DNA from 3 places in the Bradyrhizobium sp. USDA 4506 genome. Region 1 is predicted to be linked to each of the others. Evidence: predicted binding sites of a transcription regulator. Region 1 holds the regulator's gene; each other region holds the start of a gene.
The links. Region 1 encodes LexA, which represses DNA repair genes until DNA is damaged. Its sites were predicted from a motif close to TGTTCNNNNTGTGTTCNG; they were not measured.

Region 1 (6,839 bases):
ACGCCAGATTGATGCCGCCTGGTGCGCAGCCAGTCACCGGCCCTTTGGCAATCCGTAATTTCTTTGCCGGGCGGGGAAGAAGCGTCAGAGATCACAAGGTTGAGCTGCTCGATGTGTTGCCCATGGGAAACTACGCCTACACCACCTCGCATTTCACGGCCACGCTAGTAGTAAATGAGAAGGCGGCGCCAATTTCTGGCAGCACCGTGAGACTGCTTGAACGCCAACCCGACGGGCAGTGGAAGATAAAGTCTCATATCTTCGTCAAGGAATAGATTCGCGGGTGCCACAGCCACACGGTCAGCCACCCCGCAAGCCTGACGGGCCGCAAGTGACGGATGGTCATGCACCTTGTTGGCCCTCAGCCGAAGACGGCATTGATCATCGGGACATCGGTTCATTGGGTAAGCCGGACGTCCCTCGGTTTGGTCGCCATTGCCGTGGCTGTCGCCAGATGTTCGATCTCGCCCAACGCTGGGCCCGCGGCGGCGCCAGCAACCAACCCTTGCGAGCCCGCCGGGGATTGGATAGCCTTCTGCTCGCGATGAGCCTCGCAGGCTCATTCGTCCCTCGCGCGACTGGCGAGCTTACGTGGAATTGACCACGGTGAAGCGCGAAGGGTTCCAACGCCGTTCGCCTGGGCAACCCGTTCAGCTGATGATCCAGCGTCTTAGGGAGCCCGGACCATGCCGTCATTCCGCAATGAACTCCATCTCAACGATTCGGAAGTTGCCCTTGCGCTCGAGGGCGAAGAGCGCCGCCAGCAAGACGGCGTCGAGCTGATTCCGTCGGAGAACTACACCTATCCCGAGGTGCTCGAGCTGCTCGGATCGGTGTTCACCAACAAGTATTCCGAGGGCTATCCGGGACGCCGCTATTACGGCGGCCAGGAATTTACCGACCAGATAGAGAACCTTGCCCGACAGCGCGCTTGCGCGCTGTTTCGCGCCGAACATGCCAACGTTCAGCCTCTGTCCGGGTCGCCAATGAACCAGGCCGTGTATCTCGGCCTGCTGCAGCCCGGCGATACGATCTTGGCGATGGACCTGTCACACGGCGGCCATCTCACCCATGGCGCGCCGGTGTCGCACATGGGGCGGCTCTTCAACTTCGCCCGCTACAAGACGCAGCCGTCAAACGGCGGCGCCATCGATTTCGATGAGCTCCGCGCCATGGCCCGGCACGTCCGTCCGAAGCTGGTGCTGTGCGGCTACAGCTCTTATCCGCGCGATCTGGATTATGCGTCCTTCAAGAGCATTGCCGATGAGGTGGGTGCGCTGACCATGGCCGACGTCAGCCATTACGGCGGCCTGATCGCCGGCAACGCCTTGCGCAATCCGCTCGATGCGGGTTTCGACGTGATGACGACGACATCGCACAAGACGCTTCGCGGGCCGCGCGGCGGCATCGTTCTCTGTCGCCGGGAGTTCGCCGGCAAGATCGACGCGTCGGTGTTTCCGGGACTGCAGGGAGGTCCGCACATGAACGTTGTGGCCGGAACCGCGGTCACGCTGAAGAAGGCATCGACGTCCGATTTTCAGGCCTATGCAAGACTGGTCATGCGCAACGCGAAGGTCCTGGCCGAAGCGTTGATGGAACGCGGCATGACGTTGATCACCGGCGGAACCGACAATCACATGATGGTTGTGGATACGGTGGCCAGCGTCGGCCTGGACGGCGGCGCGGCCGAGAACATTCTCGACGCCGTCGGGATCACCGCAAACAAGCAGATCATTCCCGACGATCCGCGGCCGCCGCTCAGGCCGAGCGGCATCCGCCTCGGGACGCCGGCGGCGACCACGCGCGGCATGGGCGAGCCCGAAATGCGCCTGATCGCCGAACTCACTGCGGAATCCCTCCGGTCGAAGGGAGATGCAGCGGTCGTCAAGCGACTGAGGTCGAACAGCGTCGAGATGTGCCGCGCTTTCCCCGTTCCGGGGATCGCACCGCCCTCATAGGCGGCCGACCCGCATTCCTGTTCCGCATTCGTCGCGTCACTCGGCAGGTCGTGAAGGTTCCCGGGGGAAGGACCGGAACGGAAATTGATGCTGTTCGTTGGACCGCATGATCTCGAAGACGGAGCGTCCAACGCCGTGACCCGGAAAACCTTGCAAGCACGCTCGGAACAGGCGCTCGTCGTCATCATTCTCAGCACCGGTGCGCTGATCGGTTACCTCGGCTTGGCACTGTCCAGGCTGTGAGAGCTACGTCCGGCGGGCACCAAGCCACCGCGGGCGTCAGGCCGCGGCAAGCATCAAGTCGCTTGGTGCGCTGAAAGCTCGTGCGTGCGTGCCACTGAGTTGCCCGACGCGGCAAGCCAAGCCCCGCAGCAAAAATATAGGGTGAAAAGAGCAAGGCTCGGACAGATCATGTCGCGAGAATGCGGATGTTTGACGCACAAGCGACGACACCCGCCGTCGTCCCGGCGAAGGCCGGGAGCCATTACCCCAAATCTCAATTGTTGCGCGACGCTGGGGCCACAGCTTCCTCTCAACAACCCAACCCTGTGGTTATGGGTCCCGGCCTTCGCCGGGACGACGGTGTGCGCGGGAACAGTCTCGCGATGAATGCAACGCCACGCACAATCCACACACCGGTCACTGAAATCGAGGACATTGCCGCCTGCCCGCAATTCTCGTACACGGTTTCACGCAATGACCTCGCAATTCTCTCCCAACTCCGTCGACGTGCTGCTGTTCGATATCGGCCGCGTCGTGCTCGACATCAACTTTGACAAGGTGATGGCGCACTGGGCGCAGCATGCCGGCTGTGCGCCCGCCGAGCTCGCCACGCGCTTTGTCGTCGACGACAGTTTCAAGCATCATGAGATCGGCCGGATCGACGACGCGGCATTCTTCGAGAATCTGCGCCGGACGCTCGGCATCAACATCACGGACGCCCAGTTCCTCGAAGGCTGGAACGCGATCTTCACCGGCGAGATGCCGGGCATCGCCCCGCTGCTCGCGGCGGCCGCCAAGCGGATGCCGCTCTACGCCTTCTCCAACACCAATCCGGCCCATGTCGCGCATTTCTCGGTCACCCATGCCGAGCTGCTCAGCCATTTCCGCAACGTCTTCCTGTCCTCGAGCATCGGCTTCCGCAAACCCGACGCCGAGGCCTACGATCATGTGGTAAAAGCCATCGGCGTGCCGGCGTCGCGGATCCTGTTCTTCGACGACCTGGCCGCCAATATCGAAGGTGCGCGGGCGCGCGGCCTTCATGCTATCCACGTGACGTCGACGGATGACGTGGCAAGGGCTTTGACCGCACTTGGAATTTGAACATTAAGAATTGAGGAGCTCTGAGCGTGGCCCTGATGCCGGTTGCCGATGCCCTGTCCGCCGTCCTCGCCGGCGCCGAACCGCTGCCGGAGGAGATGGTCGCGCTCGATGCCGCCTACCACCGCACGCTTGCGCACGACCTCGCGGCGCTCCGCACCCAGCCGCCGCAGCCGATGTCGGCGATGGACGGCTATGCGGTGCGCGCCGCCGATGCGGCTGATCTAAAGGCCCGGCTCAAGGTGATCGGCGAAGTCGCCGCCGGCCGGCCGTTCGAGCGGACGGTCGGCGCCGGCGAGGCGGTGCGGATCTTCACCGGCGGCGTGATCCCCAATGGCGCCGACGCGGTGATCATCCAGGAGGACACCGCCGTCGACGGCGACCACATCACGATCACGGAGGCCGCCAGCGTCGGGCGGCACATCCGCCCGGCTGGGGTCGACTTCCGTGAGGGCGAGGTGCTGCTCGCCGGCGGCAGCCGCCTGTCCGACCGCGCGCTGTCGCTGGCGGCCGCCATGAACTATCCGGAACTTGCGGTGCGCCGCCGCCCGAAGGTCGCGGTGCTGGCGACCGGCGACGAGCTGGTGATGCCGGGCTCGCAGCCCGGTCCCGGCCAGATCGTCTATTCCAACGGCTACGCGCTGCGAGCGCTGGCGCGCGCCGAAGGCGCCGAGACCGTCGACCTCGGCGTTGCCGCCGACACGGCAGAGGCGACCACGGCGGGCATCCGCCGGGCACGCGAGGCCGGCGCCGATGTCCTCATCACGACAGGCGGCGCCTCGGTCGGCGACCACGATCTCGTCAAGCGGTCGCTGGAAGCCGAGGGCGTCGAGATGGCGTTCTGGCGGATTGCGATGCGGCCCGGCAAGCCGATGATGCATGGCCGGCTCGGCGCGATGCGGGTGATCGGTCTGCCCGGCAATCCGGTGTCGTCCTATGTCTGCGCCTTCCTGTTCCTGGTGCCGTTGATTCGGGCGCTGAGCGGCCGGAAAGTGATTCATCATCGCCGCGCGAGCGCCCTGCTCGGCCGCGACCTCGCAGCCAACGACCAGCGCGAGGACTATCTGCGTGCGCGTCTCGAAGCGCGCGAGGACGGCACGCTGATCGCAACGCCGGTGACGCAGCAGGACTCGTCGCTGCTCGGGAATCTCGCTGCGGCACGGGCACTTCTCGTGCGCCCGCCGTTCGCGGCGGCGGCCGTCGAAGGCAGCGAATGCGAGATCCTGACACTGCCCGAATAGGGTTTTCGCGCCCCGCCGATTGTGCGTTGCCCGACACGTTCACCGGAAATTAAGTGGTTGCGGAACACATATCGAACATATAGTGTCCGTTCATGATTTGTTTCGAGTACTGGTGTCTACAATCGGGAAGCCGCGTGGAAGCAGGTGCATCGAGCACATGCTCCTGAGGTCAGGCCCGGCCTGCAGGCCCCACCAGAAGAGTCTCGGAATCGAACGACGCTATCAACCGGGGGAATACTCGAGATGCTCACGCGCAAACAGTACGAACTACTGCGTTTCATCAATGAACGTCTGAAAGAGGCCGGCGTACCGCCCTCCTTCGACGAGATGAAGGATGCGCTCGACCTGCGCTCGAAGTCCGGTATCCACCGCCTGATCACTGCGCTGGAGGAGCGCGGCTTCATCCGCCGCCTGCCGAACCGCGCCCGCGCCATCGAGGTCATCAAGCTGCCCGAACTCTCGGCCGGCGGCGGCAACGGCCGCCGCGGCTTCACGCCCAGCGTCATCGAAGGCACCCTCGGCCGGCGCGCCAGCACGCCGCCGATTGCCGAGGACGACGGCAACCGTCCGGTCGCGGTCCCCGTGATGGGCCGGATCGCCGCCGGTACGCCGATCGAGGCGCTGCAGACCCGCAGCCACACCATCAGCGTGCCGCCCGACATGCTCGGTGCCGGCGAGCACTATGCGCTCGAGGTGCGCGGCGACTCGATGGTCGATGCCGGCATCCTCGACGGCGACATGGCGCTGATCCAGCGCAACGACGTCGCCAATACCGGCGACATCGTGGTGGCGCTGATCGACGAGGAGGAAGCCACCCTGAAGCGCTTCCGCCGCCGCGGCGCATCGATCGCGCTCGAGCCGGCCAACACCGCCTATGAAGTGCGCATCCTGCCGCCGAACCGGGTCCGCATCCAGGGCAAGCTGATCGGCCTTTATCGCAAATACTGAATTGCAAATACTTGCGGCGGCCGGGAACGAGCAACACGTCGGATCGTTCCTTGCATGATAGTGTAGCGTACGGCCTGCCCGATGCGCTCCGATACCTCTCGCGCAGCGTCGCGTGTTTGTGATCGGAGCGATCTCGGACCAGTCGTACAATCGCCCAGAAACGAGCAGACGCTCGTTCGCTATCGTCCACTCTGGTAGAGGCCCTAATGCCTCAAGGAGAGGCACGGGTCGCTACCTCGAAATGAGGAGCCATCCGATGTGTGACTATAGTCTGCACGCCGTGGCATCGCGCCCCGCCATTGTCGGAGAGACGCTGATCACGACGACGTTCCGCGGCACGTCGACCCGCGGCTTTGCTTCGGAGAATGACCCCACTGTCGCGGTCTGCATGCTGCCGGGCACCGAGCTCGCTTTCGCCGAGAACGTTCGCTACGACAGCCGCTGGATCTGGACCAAGACGCTGAACTATCGCGTCGGCGTGTTCAACGAAGTCGAGCCCGACGTGCCTGATCGGCATCATGACGCGGTCGAATTCCCCGACGGCAGCCATGTGCTGGTGACCCAGCTGGTCGAGGGACAGCGCGTTAGCGTGCTGCAATTGCCGGCGCTGCATCCGCCGGTCGAGCAGAAGCCGAAGGTTGTGGAGCGGCGGCCCTCCGCATTCGCAACGCTGTTTTTGGGTTGAGCGCATCGTCGCCGCGGAATGAGCTGTTCGGCGGCGGATGACCTAAGCAATTTCGGGCGACCCCGGACTCCCGCTTCCGGGGCGCAGAAGGAGATTTGCGTCGGCCGGCGCCTTGGCGCATCATCGGGCACGGAGGACGTGCGCGGTGGTCGATAAGGTCACATGGCAAAAGGCTGGACGCGTCACGGAACCGGGCCGCTACATGTTCCGGTTCGGTTGGCTGACGGTAACGGCCGACGACCTGAAAGTCTGGGAGCAATTTCCCGAGGCTTCCTTCACCCTCGTCAAGAAGCCCGACGCCGGCCCCGACTCCGACGAATACCATCTCGGCCTGTTCGAGCTGCCGAGCGGCCCCTCGCCGGACCACGGCTAATCATCGCCCTGCAGATCGGTCTCGGCCGGCGTCGCATCCACCGCAGGCCGCGGCGCGGCGGCGGGCGCGCGCAGCGTCGTTTCGCTCTCGCCGTCGCCGGGAACTGCCGGCGACCACGGCCGGTCGATCCCGCCGGGCTTGACCGCATCGACGGCGTAGCCGTCCCTGATCCTTCGCAGCACCAGCGCGCCGTGGCGGCGCAGCCGCTCGGCATCGATCACCGATGCCGCGCAGCCCTGCGGCGCCGGCCGCGCCGTCACGATCAGGGCTGCGCGCTCGCAGTCGTCCGCCAGCGCCTCCGGCCGGGTCGCCAG
Region 2 (6,839 bases), 5.0 Mb from region 1:
TCTCGTCGATGAACAGCACGTCGCGTTCTTCGAGATTGGTCAGCAGCGCCGCGAGATCGCCGGCCTTCGCAATGACAGGGCCGGAGGTGGCACGAAAGCCGACGCCGAGCTCACGCGCGACGATCTGCGCCAGCGTGGTCTTGCCGAGGCCGGGCGGACCGACGAACAGCACGTGATCGAGCGCCTCGCCGCGTTTCTTCGCAGCCTCGATGAAGATCGAGAGATTCTTGCGCGCCTGGGCCTGACCGACGAACTCCGTCAGCGACTGCGGCCGCAGCGCGGTGTCACCGACATCGTCGGAGCGGCGTTCAGGCGAGACCATGCGCGAGGGCGTATTCATGATGCGAGACTAACACGAGATTGTTCTCCCTCTCCCCGCTCTTGCGGGGAGAGGGTTGGGGTGAGGGGCTCCTTCCGCGAGCGCAATGTGTGTCGAGACCTGTACCCCCTCACCCGGATCGCATCTGCGATGCGATCCGACCTCTCCCCGCAAGCGGGGCGAGGTGAAGAACAGAGGCGCTCCAATCCACTGATCACTTCGACAGTTCCTTCAACCCCAGCCGGATCAGCTGCGCGGTCTCGGCCTTCTCACCGGCGCTGCGCGAGGCGGCGGCTATGGCGGCGGCGGCCTGCGGCTGGCCGTAGCCGAGATTGACCAGCGCCGAGATCGCGTCGGTGACCGGACGCGGCGCGCGGTTGTTGTCGATTGCGCCCGAGAGCTGCACCACCGCGGGATCGACATCGGCAAAGCCCGGCGCCTTGTCCCTCAATTCGCTGACGATGCGCTCGGCGACCTTCGGCCCGACCCCCGGCGTCCGCGCCACCGCCGCCTTGTCGCGCAGCGCGATGGCGTTGGCGAGATCGGTCGGCGGCAGCGTGCCGAGCACCGCGAGCGCGACCTTGGCGCCGACCCCCTGCACCGTCTGCAGCAGGCGAAACCATTCGCGCTCGTGATCGCTGCGAAAGCCGAACAGTTTGATCTGATCCTCGCGGACATAGGTCTCGATCGAGAGCACGGCGGCGCCGCCTGGCGACGGCAACGCCTGCAATGTGCGGCCCGCGCAGTGCACCTGATAGCCGACGCCGCCGACGTCGAGGATCACGTAATCCTCGCCATAGGAATCGATCAGGCCCTTCAGCTTGCCGATCATAGGCTCGCCACCCTGAGCCGCAGCGCGGTGCTCTGGCGGTGATGGGCGTGGGTGATCGCGACCGCGAGCGCGTCCGCGGCGTCGGCGGACGGCGGCTCGGCTTTCGGCAGCAGGATCTTCAGCATCACCTGGATCTGGTTCTTCTCGGCATGTCCGGCGCCGACCACGGTCTTCTTGACCTGGTTCGGCGCGTATTCGGCGACCGAGATACCGAACATTGCGGGCGCCAGCATGGCGACGCCGCGCGCCTGGCCGAGCTTCAGGGTGGCAACGCCGTCCTTGTTGACGAAGGTCTGCTCGACCGCCGCCTCCACCGGTCTGTGGTCGGCGAGCACAGCGGCCAGCCCCTCATGGATCGCGAGCAGCCGGTTCGCCAGCGGCAGATCGTCCGGCGGCTCGACCGAACCGCAGGCGATGTAGACGAGACGATTGCCTTCGGTCTCGATCACCCCCCAGCCGGTGCGGCGGAGACCCGGATCGATACCGATGATGCGGACGGGAGAGCGAATCGGCTGGGATGTCATGGGCTAGTGATACCGCCTGCGCCGGGAGAACGAAACACAAACGGAGCCTCATCCCCTGCCGCAGTCGTAGTACTCGACCCACTTGTCATCCCCGCCTAGTGCGCAATTGCGCACGGGAGCGGGGGATCCAGTACGCCGCGGCCTCTCGGATCAAACGCAGGTCTCTGGAATACTGGATCGCCCGCCTTCGCGGGCGATGACAGTGGTGTGTTGGGGGCGGACGACGCTCCTACCCGCCCATCTTCGCGATCAGCGCGTCGGACACCTCGAAATTGGCGAACACGTTCTGCACGTCGTCGTGCTCGTTGAGCAGGTCCATCAGCTTCAACAGTTTTTCGCCGGTCTCGTCGTCGACCGCGACCGTGTTCTGCGGCTTCCAGGTCAGCGCCGCCTTGCGCGGCTCGCCGAACTTCGCTTCCAGCGCTTTTGCGACTTCGCGGAAAGTGTCCTGCGAGGCGTAGACCTCGTGGCCGCCTTCGCTGGAGACCACATCATCGGCGCCGGCCTCGATCGCGGCATCCAGCATGGCGTCGTCGGAGGCGACCTTGGCGTCGTATTCGATGATGCCGGTGCGATCGAACATGAAGGCGACCGAGCCGGTTTCGCCGAGATTGCCGCCCGACTTGGTGAAGAAGGAGCGGATATCGGAAGCGGCGCGGTTGCGGTTGTCGGTCAGCGCCTCGACGATCACGGCGACTCCGCCGGGGCCATAGCCCTCGTAGCGGATCTCGTCATAGTTCTCGCCTTCATTGCCGGCGGCCTTCTTGATAGCGCGGTCGATATTGTCCTTGGGCATGTTCTCGGCGCGGGCCGCGACCACGGCGGCGCGTAGCCGCGGATTCATCGCCGGGTCCGGGGTGCCGAGCTTGGCCGCCACGGTGATTTCGCGGGCCAGCTTGCCGAAAAGCTTCGACTTCTGGGCATCCTGCCGGCCCTTGCGGTGCATGATGTTCTTGAATTGGGAATGGCCGGCCATGCGACGTCTCTTCGGAGCTTAGGGTCTGAACAGGGATGGAAAACGCGGCCTTATAGGCCCCTCACGGTCAAAATCAAAGGATCGGCGGGGCCCTCCGGCGGAGGAATACTACCGCAAGCCGGAATATGAGGCACTTGTTAACCATGACTTCATGCCCGGGTGCGAGGATCGCCCCGTCCCGCCGCAACTTTCCACAGCCCCCAAAGAGCCCACATGGCGTTCGGTTTGTTTCGAAAGCAAGTGCCGGAGCCGGCTGCGCCGGCCGTCGCGCCTCAGGTTCCAACCGCGGCCGCAGCCCCTGAGGTCTCGGCCGAGACTGATTCGGCCGAGGATTCCTCCAAGGATTCATCCAAGGAGATCCTGGAATTGCTGGAACTCGAGCTCGGCGCGATGATTCGCCAGCTCGAACGCGCCGCAAGCTCGGTCGCCGACGGCGCCGAGGCGACGGCAGCCAAGCTCGCCACCATCCGCGCCCGCACCGACGCGCTGACCGGCCGCAGCAGCGATGCACAGAGCACCGCGACGACGTTCTCGCAAGCCGCCGACCGCTTCACCCACTCCGCCGAGGGCATCGGGGCGCAGGTGCGCAGTGCGAGCCAGCTCGCCGACGACGCCGCGGCCGCGGCGCGCGAGGCCACCGCCAATGTCGATCGCCTGCGCGAATCCTCAGCCGCGATCGGCAACGTCGTCAATCTGATCGCGCAGATCGCGCGGCAGACCACGCTGCTCGCGCTGAACTCGACGATCGAGGCGGCGCGCGCCGGTGCCGCCGGCAAGGGCTTTGCGGTGGTCGCAACCGAGGTCAAGGCGCTGGCGGTGCAGACCCAGAGCGCGACCGAGGAGATCACCCGCAAGATCGAGGCATTGCAGAAGGACGCCACCGGATCGGCGGACGCGGTGCACCGCATCTCCCAGGCGATCGAAAGGATCCGCCCGGTGTTCGAGAACGTCAACGGCGCGGTTGCCGAGCAGAATGAAATCACCGGCGAGATGGGGCAGAATGCCGCCTCCGCTTCGCAGTTCATCGTCTCGGTCGGCACCAGCGCCGGCGAGATCGACAGTGCAACGCGCGAAGCCGCCGCGCATGGCGACAATGTCGCCAAGGCCGGCAAGGCGGTGACTGCATTCGCGCAGAAGCTGAAAGCGCGCTGCGCGGTGCTGCTGCGCCAGGACGAGCGCGGCGATCCGCGCAAGAACGAGCGCCTGCCTTGCAGCCTCAAGATCGAGATCACGACCGCGCGCGGCCTCGTCACCGCGCCGGTCTACGAAATCGCGATGGACGGCATTCTGATCGGCGGACCCGATGCCGGGAAGCTGCCGATGCAGGAGACCCTGAACGCGACATTGCAGGAGATCGGCGCGTGCCGGGTCCGGATCGGCGAGCGCTCCAAGGCAGGCAGCCAGGCCCGCTTCGAGGCGGCAACCGCCGAGCTGCGCGAAAAAATCGAAGACCGGATGTGGGCGATCCACGAGGAGAACGCCGAGCTCGTCACCCGCGCGATCGAAGCCGGCAGCGCGCTGAGCAAGATCTTCGAGAACGGGCTGGCGAGCGGCGCGATCGCGATCGCCGACATGTTCGACACCGACTATGTCGAGATCGCAGGCACCAACCCGGTGCAGTACCGCACCAAAATGCTGGACTGGGCGGAGCGCACGCTGCCGGTGTTCCAGGAGGCATTCCTTGCCAGGGACAAGCGAATGGCGTTCTGCGTGATGATCGACCAGAACGGCTATCTGCCGGTCCATAACAAGCTCTACTCGCAGCCGCAGCGGCCGGGCGACGTGGCATACAACACCGCCAACAGCCGCAACCGCCGCATCTTCAACGACGCCGCGGGCCTCGCCGCCGGCCGCAACCAGCGCGCCTATCTGATCCAGACCTATGCGCGCGACATGGGAGGCGGCAACACGGTGATGATGCGCGAGATCGACGTACCGATCCGCGTGCGCGGCCGGCACTGGGGCGGGTTCCGCACCGCCTACAAGCTTTGAACGCTTCGTAGCCCGGATGCAGCGAAGCGTAATCCGGGATGCATGTTTCCACGGGCAGGAGTCCCGGATTTCGCTGCGCTGCATCCGGGCTACACAGTGCGCGCTCAGGCAAGACCGGCAGCGCGAATCACGCTTTAGGGTTGGAATGGGGAATGCTGCGGCGGCCGACGGGCCGCTGTAACGGAGGAAGCGTCGACATGTCGGCCGCGCAGCTTGCAGTTCTGGATACGTCATCGGACCGAACGCTGGCCGAGCGGCTGGTGGACCAGCTCGCCGACCGCATCGGCGGCCTGGGGGTGGAACTCGCCGACATCGCCGGCAACGTCCAGGAGGTCGCGAACCGCGTCAGCAGCCAATCCGAGCGCTTCCATCATTTGCAGACGACGGCCGAGACGATGGTCGCCGCCAATCACGACATCGCCAACGCATCGCAGGCGGTGCAGACGACCGCATCCGCCGCGGTCGGCCAGATCGCGGAGTCGCGTCATGTGGTCGAGACCGCGGTCAGCCATATCGCAGAGCTCGTCGCGGCGGTCGGACGGATCGAGGCGCGGCTCGCCGCGGTCGGCTCCGCGCTGAGCCAGGTCGCCAAGGTTTCCGGTTCGATCGAGGCGATCGCCAAGCAGACCAATCTGCTGGCGCTCAACGCCACCATCGAGGCGGCGCGCGCCGGCAATGCCGGCCGCGGCTTTGCCGTGGTCGCGAGCGAAGTCAAGAACCTTGCGGAAGCGACCCGCCAGGCGACGCATCAGATTTCCGACACCGTGCGCGATCTCGACGGCCAGATCGGCAGCCTGATCGGCGAGAGCAGCGATGCCTCGTTGCGCGCCAAGAGCGCCGGCGAAGGCGCCCAGCAGATTTCGGGCATCATCATGCGCGTGCAGGAAGGCTTCTCATCTGTGGGCGCCGAGATCGGCAGCGTGGCGCGCGCCGCGACCTCCAATCTCGGCCATTGCGACAGCGTGATCGCGGAGCTGAACGAGCTGGCCAAGGGCGTCGATCTCTCCTCGCGCGACCTCAAGCACGCCGACAGCCGCGTCGCGAAACTGCTCGAGCTCTCCGAGAGCCTGATCGTGACCATCGCCGACAGCGGCGTGGAGACCAGTGACACGCCGCTGATCCGCGTCGTGATCGACACCGCAAGGCAGATCTCGGAGCTGTTCGAGAATGCCGTGGCGCGCGGCGAGGTCACGCTCGCGCAATTGATGGACGAGAATTATCGCGAGATCGCCGGCACCAATCCGAAGCAGTACCTGACCGACTACGTCGCGTTTACCGACCGCGTGCTGCCCGCGATCCAGGATCCGATCCAGAAGAGCGATCCGCGCATCGTGTTCTGCGTCGCCTGGGCGCGCAGCGGCTATCTGCCGACCCACAATCCGAACTACCGGCAGCCGCAGGGGCCGGACCCGGTCTGGAACAACGCCAATTGCCGCAACCGCCGCCTGTTCAACGACCGCGCGGTGAGCAAGGTCGCGGCCAACACAAAACCGTTCCTGCTGCAGACCTATCGCCGCGACATGGGCGGCGGCAATTTCGTGCTGATGAAGGACCTGTCATCGCCGATCGTCGTAAGCGGCCGCCACTGGGGCGCATTCCGGATGGGTTTTCGGCAGGGCTGACGGCAGTTCCGTAGCCCCGGATGGAGCGAAGCGTAATCCGGGACCGGTCGTGCAACCTTTCAGAACCCCGGATTACGCTTCGCTTCATCCGGGGCTACGTTTCCTCGCTAGGTCCAAAACCCCGGCACCGCAGGCTCGAGCCGCCCGCCGGCGCGCACCGGCGCGACCTTCACCGCGAGCCCGGTCGCATCGTCGGTCTCGACCGCGATGCCGCTCAGTGTTGCCACGCCGCCCGCCGGCTCGAAACGGCCGGAGGGAATGCCGGTGAGGAAGCGCTGCAGCGGCTCCTCCTTCTGCATGCCGATCACCGAGTCATAGTCGCCGGTCATGCCGGCATCGCTCATATAGGCGGTGCCGCCCGGCAGCACCTGATGATCGGCGGTCGGCACGTGGGTATGGGTACCGACCACGAGGCTGACGCGGCCGTCGCAGAAGAAGCCGACGCCCTGCTTCTCGCTGGTCGCCTCGGCATGGAAATCGAGCACGATGGCATCACAGCCCTCGCGCAGCGGGCAGGCCTCAAGCTCGCGCTCGATGGCGCTGAACGGATCGTTCGAGGACGGCTCCATGAAGA
Region 3 (6,839 bases), 4.5 Mb from region 1:
TTGGCGTCGCTGCCGGCCTCGGCCGCATCAGGTGCGAAGGTGAAACCATCGAGCCGGCCGATCACGTGGCCTTCCACGATCACTTCACCGGTCTTGCCAATTTCCGTATTCAAAACTGAGTTCTCCCGCAGGCGGCGCATCAATACACTGGTCCGCCTGTCAACGAAACGCTCCGTGAGCCGTTCATGCAGCGCATCGGATAATTTATTTTCGAGCTCGCGCGTGATCCCCTGCCAGTGGTCCGGGTCGTAGAGCCAGTCCGGCCGGTTGGCAACAAAGGTCCAGGTCCTGATCTGCGCGATCCGGCCCGATAGCGTGTCGATATCGCCGTCGGTCCGGTTGGCCTGGTCGACCTGGGCGGCAAACCATGCGTCAGGGATACGCCCCTTTTGCATCAGGAAGCCATACAGCGTGGTCACGAGTTCGGCATGGGCGGCCGGTGACAGCTTTCGGTAGTCCGGAACCTGGCAGGCCTCCCACAGCCGCTCCACCGCGGCCGCCCCATGCGCGAGATCGCGCACCTCGGCGTCGCGCGCGACATGCTCGAGCACGCGCAAATCCTCGGCCACCGGGGCCCGCGTCAGTGCCTCATGATTGGGCGATAGCGCCAGCGACACCTGCAACGCGCCGAGCGAGGCGAAGTCCAACTTCGCGTTGCGCCATTGCAGCACCTTGACGGCATCGAAGGTGTGGTTCTGCAGCGCGTTGACGAGCTCCGGCTCGAACGGCGCGCAGCGCCCGGTGGTGCCGAAGGTGCCGTTGCGCGTCGCGCGGCCGGCGCGGCCCGCGATCTGCGCGAATTCGGCCGGCGTCAGCCGGCGGAACTGGTAGCCGTCATACTTGCGGTCGGAGGCGAAGGCGACGTGGTCGACGTCGAGATTGAGCCCCATGCCGACCGCGTCGGTGGCGACGAGGTAATCGACGTCGCCGTTCTGGAACATCGCGACCTGCGCATTGCGCGTGCGTGGCGAGAGCGAGCCCAGCACCACGGCCGCGCCGCCATGCTGACGGCGGATCAATTCGGCGATCGCGTAGACCTCGTCCGCGGAGAACGCGACGATTGCCGTTCTGCGCGGCTGCCGCGTGATCTTGCGGTCGCCGGCGAATTCAAGCTGCGACAGCCGCGGCCGCGTGATGATCGAGGCACCCGGCAGCAGCCGCTCGATCATCGGCCGCATCGTTGCCGCGCCCAGCAGCAGCGTCTCGTCGCGGCCGCGGCGGTTGAGGATGCGATCGGTGAACACATGCCCGCGCTCGAGATCGGCCGCGATCTGGATCTCGTCGACCGCGAGAAAGGACACATCGAGATCGCGCGGCATCGCCTCGACGGTCGAGACCCAGAAGCGCGGCGCCTTCGGCTTGATCTTCTCCTCGCCCGTGACCAGCGCGACATTGTCGACGCCGGCACGATCCGCGATCTTGTTGTAGACCTCGCGCGCGAGCAGCCGCAGCGGCAGCCCGATCAGGCCGGACGAATGCGCCAGCATGCGCTCGATGGCCAGATGCGTCTTGCCGGTGTTGGTCGGCCCGAGCACCGCGGTGACGCCTGCACCGGGCACGCGGTCATTTCCGAACGAAGTTGAGAAAACCATATTTTGCAGGTTGTTTCTTTTGGTCGATGCGCCGCTGTTAGCCGTCATTGCGAGCCAACGGGTCGCGCGAATGCGCGCCCGATGACAGGCTCCGCTGAAGCAATCCATTCGGACCGCTTGCCGCGATAGTGGATTGCTTCGTCGCTTCGCTCCTCGCAATGACGCTGAAATCCGGAAACTGATCGATCATCGACACCATCTGCGGCGAAATCTGTCTCACAATGCGACGCTTTCCGCGCCCCCCTTAAGCTCTGGAACGACTCTAGAACGAATCGCGGCCGAATCGCTGACTCCATTCCGGGCTCGAAACGTTCACCGCAACATCTCGGGTAGGCTGACGGCGGCGGCACTAGATCAAGTTTGAGAGGGCTCCACAAGCACAGGATATGCGGACTGAATTCCTTAAGTTCCAGGGTGGACGAGTCGAATCAGAAGCGGACAAGAGTCAACTGGATTCCGGTGACGTTCGTTGCATGCCCCGCACGCTGAGTGCCCCGTCATTCCGGGGGGCGCGCAGCGCGAACCCGGAATCTCGAGATTCCGGGTTCGATGCTTCCGCATCGCCCCGGAATGACGGCACGATCTACTGCGTCTTCGCCACGCGCGGCGGCGCGGCCGTGGTGACGAAGGAGGTCGCTTCCAGCATGGCCTGGCCGAGCGGGGTCGGGATCGTCATGCGGAACGGCACCAGCAGTCGGGTGCCGGCGATCGGCACGAAGGCGATCTCGATGTTGCGCTGGGCGGCGAGATATTTGATCACCGGGCGATCCGGGATGTAGCCCGAGATCGGCACGAAATAGAGCGCGCAGACCAGCGCCGGGCCATGATAGCCGCGCTCGGCCTTGACGATCTCGACCCGCTTGAAATCGAGCTTGAGGTCGTAGCGCATGCGGCCGTCGAAGATGCCGGCGCCGCTGCGGCAGATGTCCGGGCTCATCAATTCGGCATTGCCGGGCGCGCGCAGGAACGAGCCGGTCATCGGATCGAACACGTTCTTCTTCTGCGCATCGGTCACCGGCAGGCGGTCGGGATCGACCGGCGGCTCCGGCTCGATCGCGGATTCCTTGATGCCGCCATTCGCCAGCACCATCCGGATCGTCTCCGACTTCTTCGAGGTGGTGGTGGTCGCGGTGTAGGAGGAGGCGGCCAGCGCGCCGTTGACGACGCGGCCCTGCGAGGCGCCCGCGCCGGAGCCGCCGGAAAACGCCTTCAAGAGGCCCGCGGTGCCGCCCTGGGCCGAGGCGGAGAAGCTGTCGTCGCCGATTTCGATGGTCCAGCTGCCCTTGCCGACCGGGATACCGGCCAGGGTCGCCTCATACTGGGCGTCGAGCCGCCCCTGCGCGCTGGCGCGCTCGGCGCAGAACAGCAGTAATGCGCCCGCGCACAGGCCGAGCAGCCGGCCGAGCGGGGGCAAAATGGCAATGGCGGTGGTCACTTAACCTACCTGACGGTCCTGCTATCGGCGCTCTATCCGTTGTCCATTTCGGCGTTCAATTCGGCCGGACAACACGCGCATCTCTTATGGAACCTAGACTTGCAGCCGAATACGCCCTTTATATGGTTGCCATATCCGCCGTTAAGTGGCTGGAAGACCTTATGAACCGGCATTTCCGGCGCCCCGCATGCGGCGATATAATCTTGACGCTCGGGTATTCTCCCCCTATACACCCGCGGTTCCTGGAAAATGGACGCGAATTCAAAACCCCCGCGCGGGCCGTGTGATTGCACGCCTGGCAGAGAGGCGGGGATGCAATAAGGATTTTGTAAGATGTCCCGGCGCTGCGAACTGACGGCCAAGGGCCCCCAGACGGGCCACAAGGTGAGCCACTCGAACATCAAGACCAAGCGGCGCTTCCTGCCGAACCTGGCCAACATCACCTTCATCTCCGAAGCGCTCGGCCGCAACGTGCGCCTGCGCGTCTCGACCAATGCGCTGAAGAGCGTCGACCACAATGGCGGCCTCGACGCCTATCTGCTCAAGGCCAAGGCCGACGTGCTCTCGCCCCGCGCCCTCGACCTGAAGCGCGCGATCGAGAAGAAGGTCGGCAAGCCCGCGCCGGTGAAGAAGGCGAGCTGAGCAAGACTGCGAAAGCGGAATTCGCGGAGAGTTTTGAACGGCCGGGTCGATGACCCGGCCGTTTTTGTTTGTCAGCTGCCACCATTCTTCTCACGTAAATCGCCAAGTTATCCTCTGGCGCGATGCCTTTTGCTCAACGTTGGCTTGCACTTGCCCGCTAAATCTACCAAGTTCGTCAGATAAAGGTGGGGTCACGATCATCGAGGACGATTGCGAACTTCGCCCGAATTGCGCATAGGGCGACCATTTGTGCCTCACCAATTTGATCCTGATTCAGTTCAGCCAATCCTCCGATGGGCGGGAAGCAAAAAGCGATCGCTTCCCTATTGATAATCGCGGCGCCAGATTTTTGATGAACTATCCCGACTGCGGGATGATGCGCACCATCGCCTCACGATGGAATTTCCGTCGAATCAAGACTCATCGGACGATTGCCGGTCAAGTCGCGTCACGCGGTTATGCCTCGGAAATACTGATCTACAACTTCGAGCCATAACATGTTTCAGATTCTAGTTCTCAGCGACCTGCATTTGCATCACGGAGACAACGAGAGCGGCGAGCCGTCCTATCTCAGCAGCCTGCCAAGGCTAGCATCGCCAACAAGAAATCCCCTCACGGGAATACCCGATCTTCTAAAGGCTCATGACATTCGTCCCGATTGGATCCTGAGCCCCGGAGATTTGGGAGACAAGTGCGATCAACTGGCGCAAAGCGAGGCATGGAAGCTACTAGAGACAGTGCGGAGAAAGACGCACTCGCGCAAGCTTATTGGCTCAGTCGGCAACCACGACGTCGACTCTCGACGGAATGATGACGCGGGGCGCCCAAATGACGCATTATTATCTCTCAATCCCATGTTCCCGACAACGCCCAAGCGAGAATCCGACCGCTTTTGGCGCGAAGGGTTCGTCTGCATTCAGGACGATCTCTCTGACATCAATCTGGTCGTGATGAATAGTTGTGAGTTTCACGGCGTCACTCCGGCGAAAGGCAAAAAGGAAGAAGCCGCGCGCGGACGCATATCAACAAGGACGATCGACAAGTTCGCGGCGTCTTTAGGCCAGAAGCTCCGATCGAGAAATATTCTTCTACTCCACCACCACATACGGCAACATCCTTGGTTGCCGAACGAGAACAGCCATCTTGAAAACGGCGCGGCACTTCTCGAGGTCTTAAAGCAATCCGGATGGCAATGGCTCGTAATTCACGGTCATCAGCACCTCCCAAATCTGAGCTACTCGGAGGGAGGCGCAATCGCGCCAATCGTCTTCTCCGCCGGGAGCCTAGCAGCTCCAACAACAGTCATAAGATCGAAGCGTCCCCGCAATCAAATGTATTGCATACCCGCTCCTTGACGCATTGACCGCATACCGACATCTCGAGAATGTTGTATTTGGAATGACGAGAGGGTATCGGGTCGTCGTAGTTCCACTTGGACCAAAGATTTTTGCTGCCTTGGCTGTTCTTATCGCCATCCAAAATCTTGGTACAGTTGCGATCTGGCGCGTGGCCGCAAAGCTGGAAGCAGTGGACGTCAAGCCATCCAACGATGTCCTGCGGGTTCAGCTGGATCTCAACGCCGACGTTCCGCAAGAGCAATTGGAATTAACCGCCATGCTGAATGGATAAAGCGATACTTGTAACCGTTGCAGTCAGCCGATGACGTCGCTGGATATGGGATCGAAAATCGCAACGGCCACCAGGTCTGGGCGTGCGCCAAAAACTCCCATTTCCCAGCCGTTTCAACGCGACACCTCCTACCCAATCATCACATAGAGAATATTCCTTTTCCCTCAAAGCCCAACTCACGGGTACAAGCAGGGTGTCCCGCCTCCCCTGAGAGGGGCGTATCACGATCGTCACGGACGTTGGGCGGGGGATGCGGTGGACGCGAGAGATGCGCGAGACGAGCGCGCTGCATCGGACAGTCAAATCGTGTGGTCCTGACGCCCTGGTGGCAGGTGTCCTCGCGAGATGCGAAAGCGTCTTGCGAAGGCGGTGACAAGCAAGCCCGATCTCGCCGGGGATCCGACCGCGCGTGTGGCGTGACGCGAGTGGATTCTTCTTTGCGCGATTACGCGTAAAGCAAAACAATCCATCGGAATGGGCGTGGAGAGATGGATTGCTTCGTCGCAGCGCTCCTCGCAATGACGGCGTCCGCGAAGGTCGCACCAAGTCCGCTGACAGCTGCCGCCAATGACAGCGGTGTCATCGCTCGCGACGGTACGAATCTCTGCCGATGCGCTGTTCGTGAAGAAACGCTTAACGCACGCGCCTTGACCAACAAAGAAAGCCTATAAATAAAGGCAAGAGCAGCTTCTCGCGTGGCCATTAATCACAACATCACTGCGCATCATCACGAGCGCATGAGGCGCATGCAAAACGCCACGATCTCTTCCAACTATTAGTGTGCAAACAAGCCGTCCTACACGAATGCGATTCGACGCGGCACGCCGCGTCGTCTCGAAGACCGTGAGGGACATCACGGCCAGCACAACTGATTGTGAGGCATGTGCGCCGCACTCTTGGGAAGAAGCCTGGCCGTTCCTATGTCACGTCCAAAGAACGACCTCGATAAAGGAATTGCTCGATGCAAGTTCGCGCAGCCGATCCGCGCGGAAGACTGGTGCCTGCGATTGCAACCGCCGCCGTGGCGGTGCTCGCCACGGCCGCCCTCGTCATCCTCGAATTCAACCCGCCGCGCAATGTGCAGGCCGCGGCCGAGCCCGGCATGATCACCTCCGCCGCCGCCAGCAGAGCCGGCGCCACCGTGCTGCCGACCGATCCGGTCACGACCGGCAGCGTGCGGGTGCGCTAGAAGTTATTCCCTCGCCCCGCTCTTGCGGGGAGAGGGTTAGGGTGAGGGGCTTCTCTCCACACGTTAGGTCGCCGTTAGACCTGTACCCCCTCACCCGGATCGCATTGCGCTACGCTGCATGCGATCCGACCTCTCCCCGCAAGCGGGGCGAGGTTAAGGAAGCGGCATTCCGCTCCACGGCAGGCCACCGCACATTGGCCGATTTGGCCACCCCGTCGCATTTTCGCATCCCTGCCCCGGCGTCTCGTCGCAAGCCCACCTCCCTCGACCTGCGTAAGCTCTCCCTCGCGAACAAAACAAAAAAGCCACAGGGAGGCTCACGATGATCTGGAAGGCCGTCACGGCAGCCGTC

Region 2: the regulator LexA is predicted to act here: its motif matches at 1,701-1,718, upstream of ruvC (crossover junction endodeoxyribonuclease RuvC).
Region 3: the regulator LexA is predicted to act here: its motif matches at 1,845-1,862, upstream of ACVIHF_RS37165 (helicase-related protein).

What each region holds. Positions count from the first base shown of each region.
Region 1 is NZ_JBSSBM010000002.1:2,997,388-3,004,226, forward strand. It holds gene ACVIHF_RS16255 (YybH family protein) at 1-275, shown strand, start outside; ZMP/ZTP riboswitch at 565-650, shown strand; gene ACVIHF_RS16260 (serine hydroxymethyltransferase) at 687-1,958, shown strand; gene ACVIHF_RS16265 (hypothetical protein) at 2,046-2,201, shown strand; gene ACVIHF_RS16270 (HAD family hydrolase) at 2,655-3,281, shown strand; gene ACVIHF_RS16275 (molybdopterin molybdotransferase MoeA) at 3,308-4,519, shown strand; gene lexA (transcriptional repressor LexA) at 4,763-5,467, shown strand; gene ACVIHF_RS16285 (hypothetical protein) at 5,724-6,152, shown strand; gene ACVIHF_RS16290 (hypothetical protein) at 6,298-6,525, shown strand; partial or broken gene ACVIHF_RS16295 (ComEC/Rec2 family competence protein) at 6,522-6,839, opposite strand, start outside.
Region 2 is NZ_JBSSBM010000002.1:8,031,028-8,037,866, reverse strand. It holds gene ruvB (Holliday junction branch migration DNA helicase RuvB) at 1-340, opposite strand, end outside; gene ruvA (Holliday junction branch migration protein RuvA) at 534-1,151, opposite strand; gene ruvC (crossover junction endodeoxyribonuclease RuvC) at 1,148-1,675, opposite strand; gene ACVIHF_RS39965 (YebC/PmpR family DNA-binding transcriptional regulator) at 1,905-2,651, opposite strand; gene ACVIHF_RS39960 (methyl-accepting chemotaxis protein) at 2,865-4,643, shown strand; gene ACVIHF_RS39955 (methyl-accepting chemotaxis protein) at 4,841-6,265, shown strand; gene ACVIHF_RS39950 (TIGR00282 family metallophosphoesterase) at 6,373-6,839, opposite strand, start outside.
Region 3 is NZ_JBSSBM010000002.1:7,447,641-7,454,479, reverse strand. It holds gene ACVIHF_RS37165 (helicase-related protein) at 1-1,592, opposite strand, end outside; gene ACVIHF_RS37160 (DUF3108 domain-containing protein) at 2,176-3,006, opposite strand; gene rpmB (50S ribosomal protein L28) at 3,361-3,669, shown strand; gene ACVIHF_RS37150 (hypothetical protein) at 3,917-4,165, shown strand; gene ACVIHF_RS37145 (metallophosphoesterase family protein) at 4,167-5,024, shown strand; gene ACVIHF_RS37140 (hypothetical protein) at 5,125-5,298, shown strand; gene ACVIHF_RS37135 (hypothetical protein) at 6,260-6,487, shown strand; gene ACVIHF_RS37130 (ABC transporter substrate-binding protein) at 6,810-6,839, shown strand, end outside.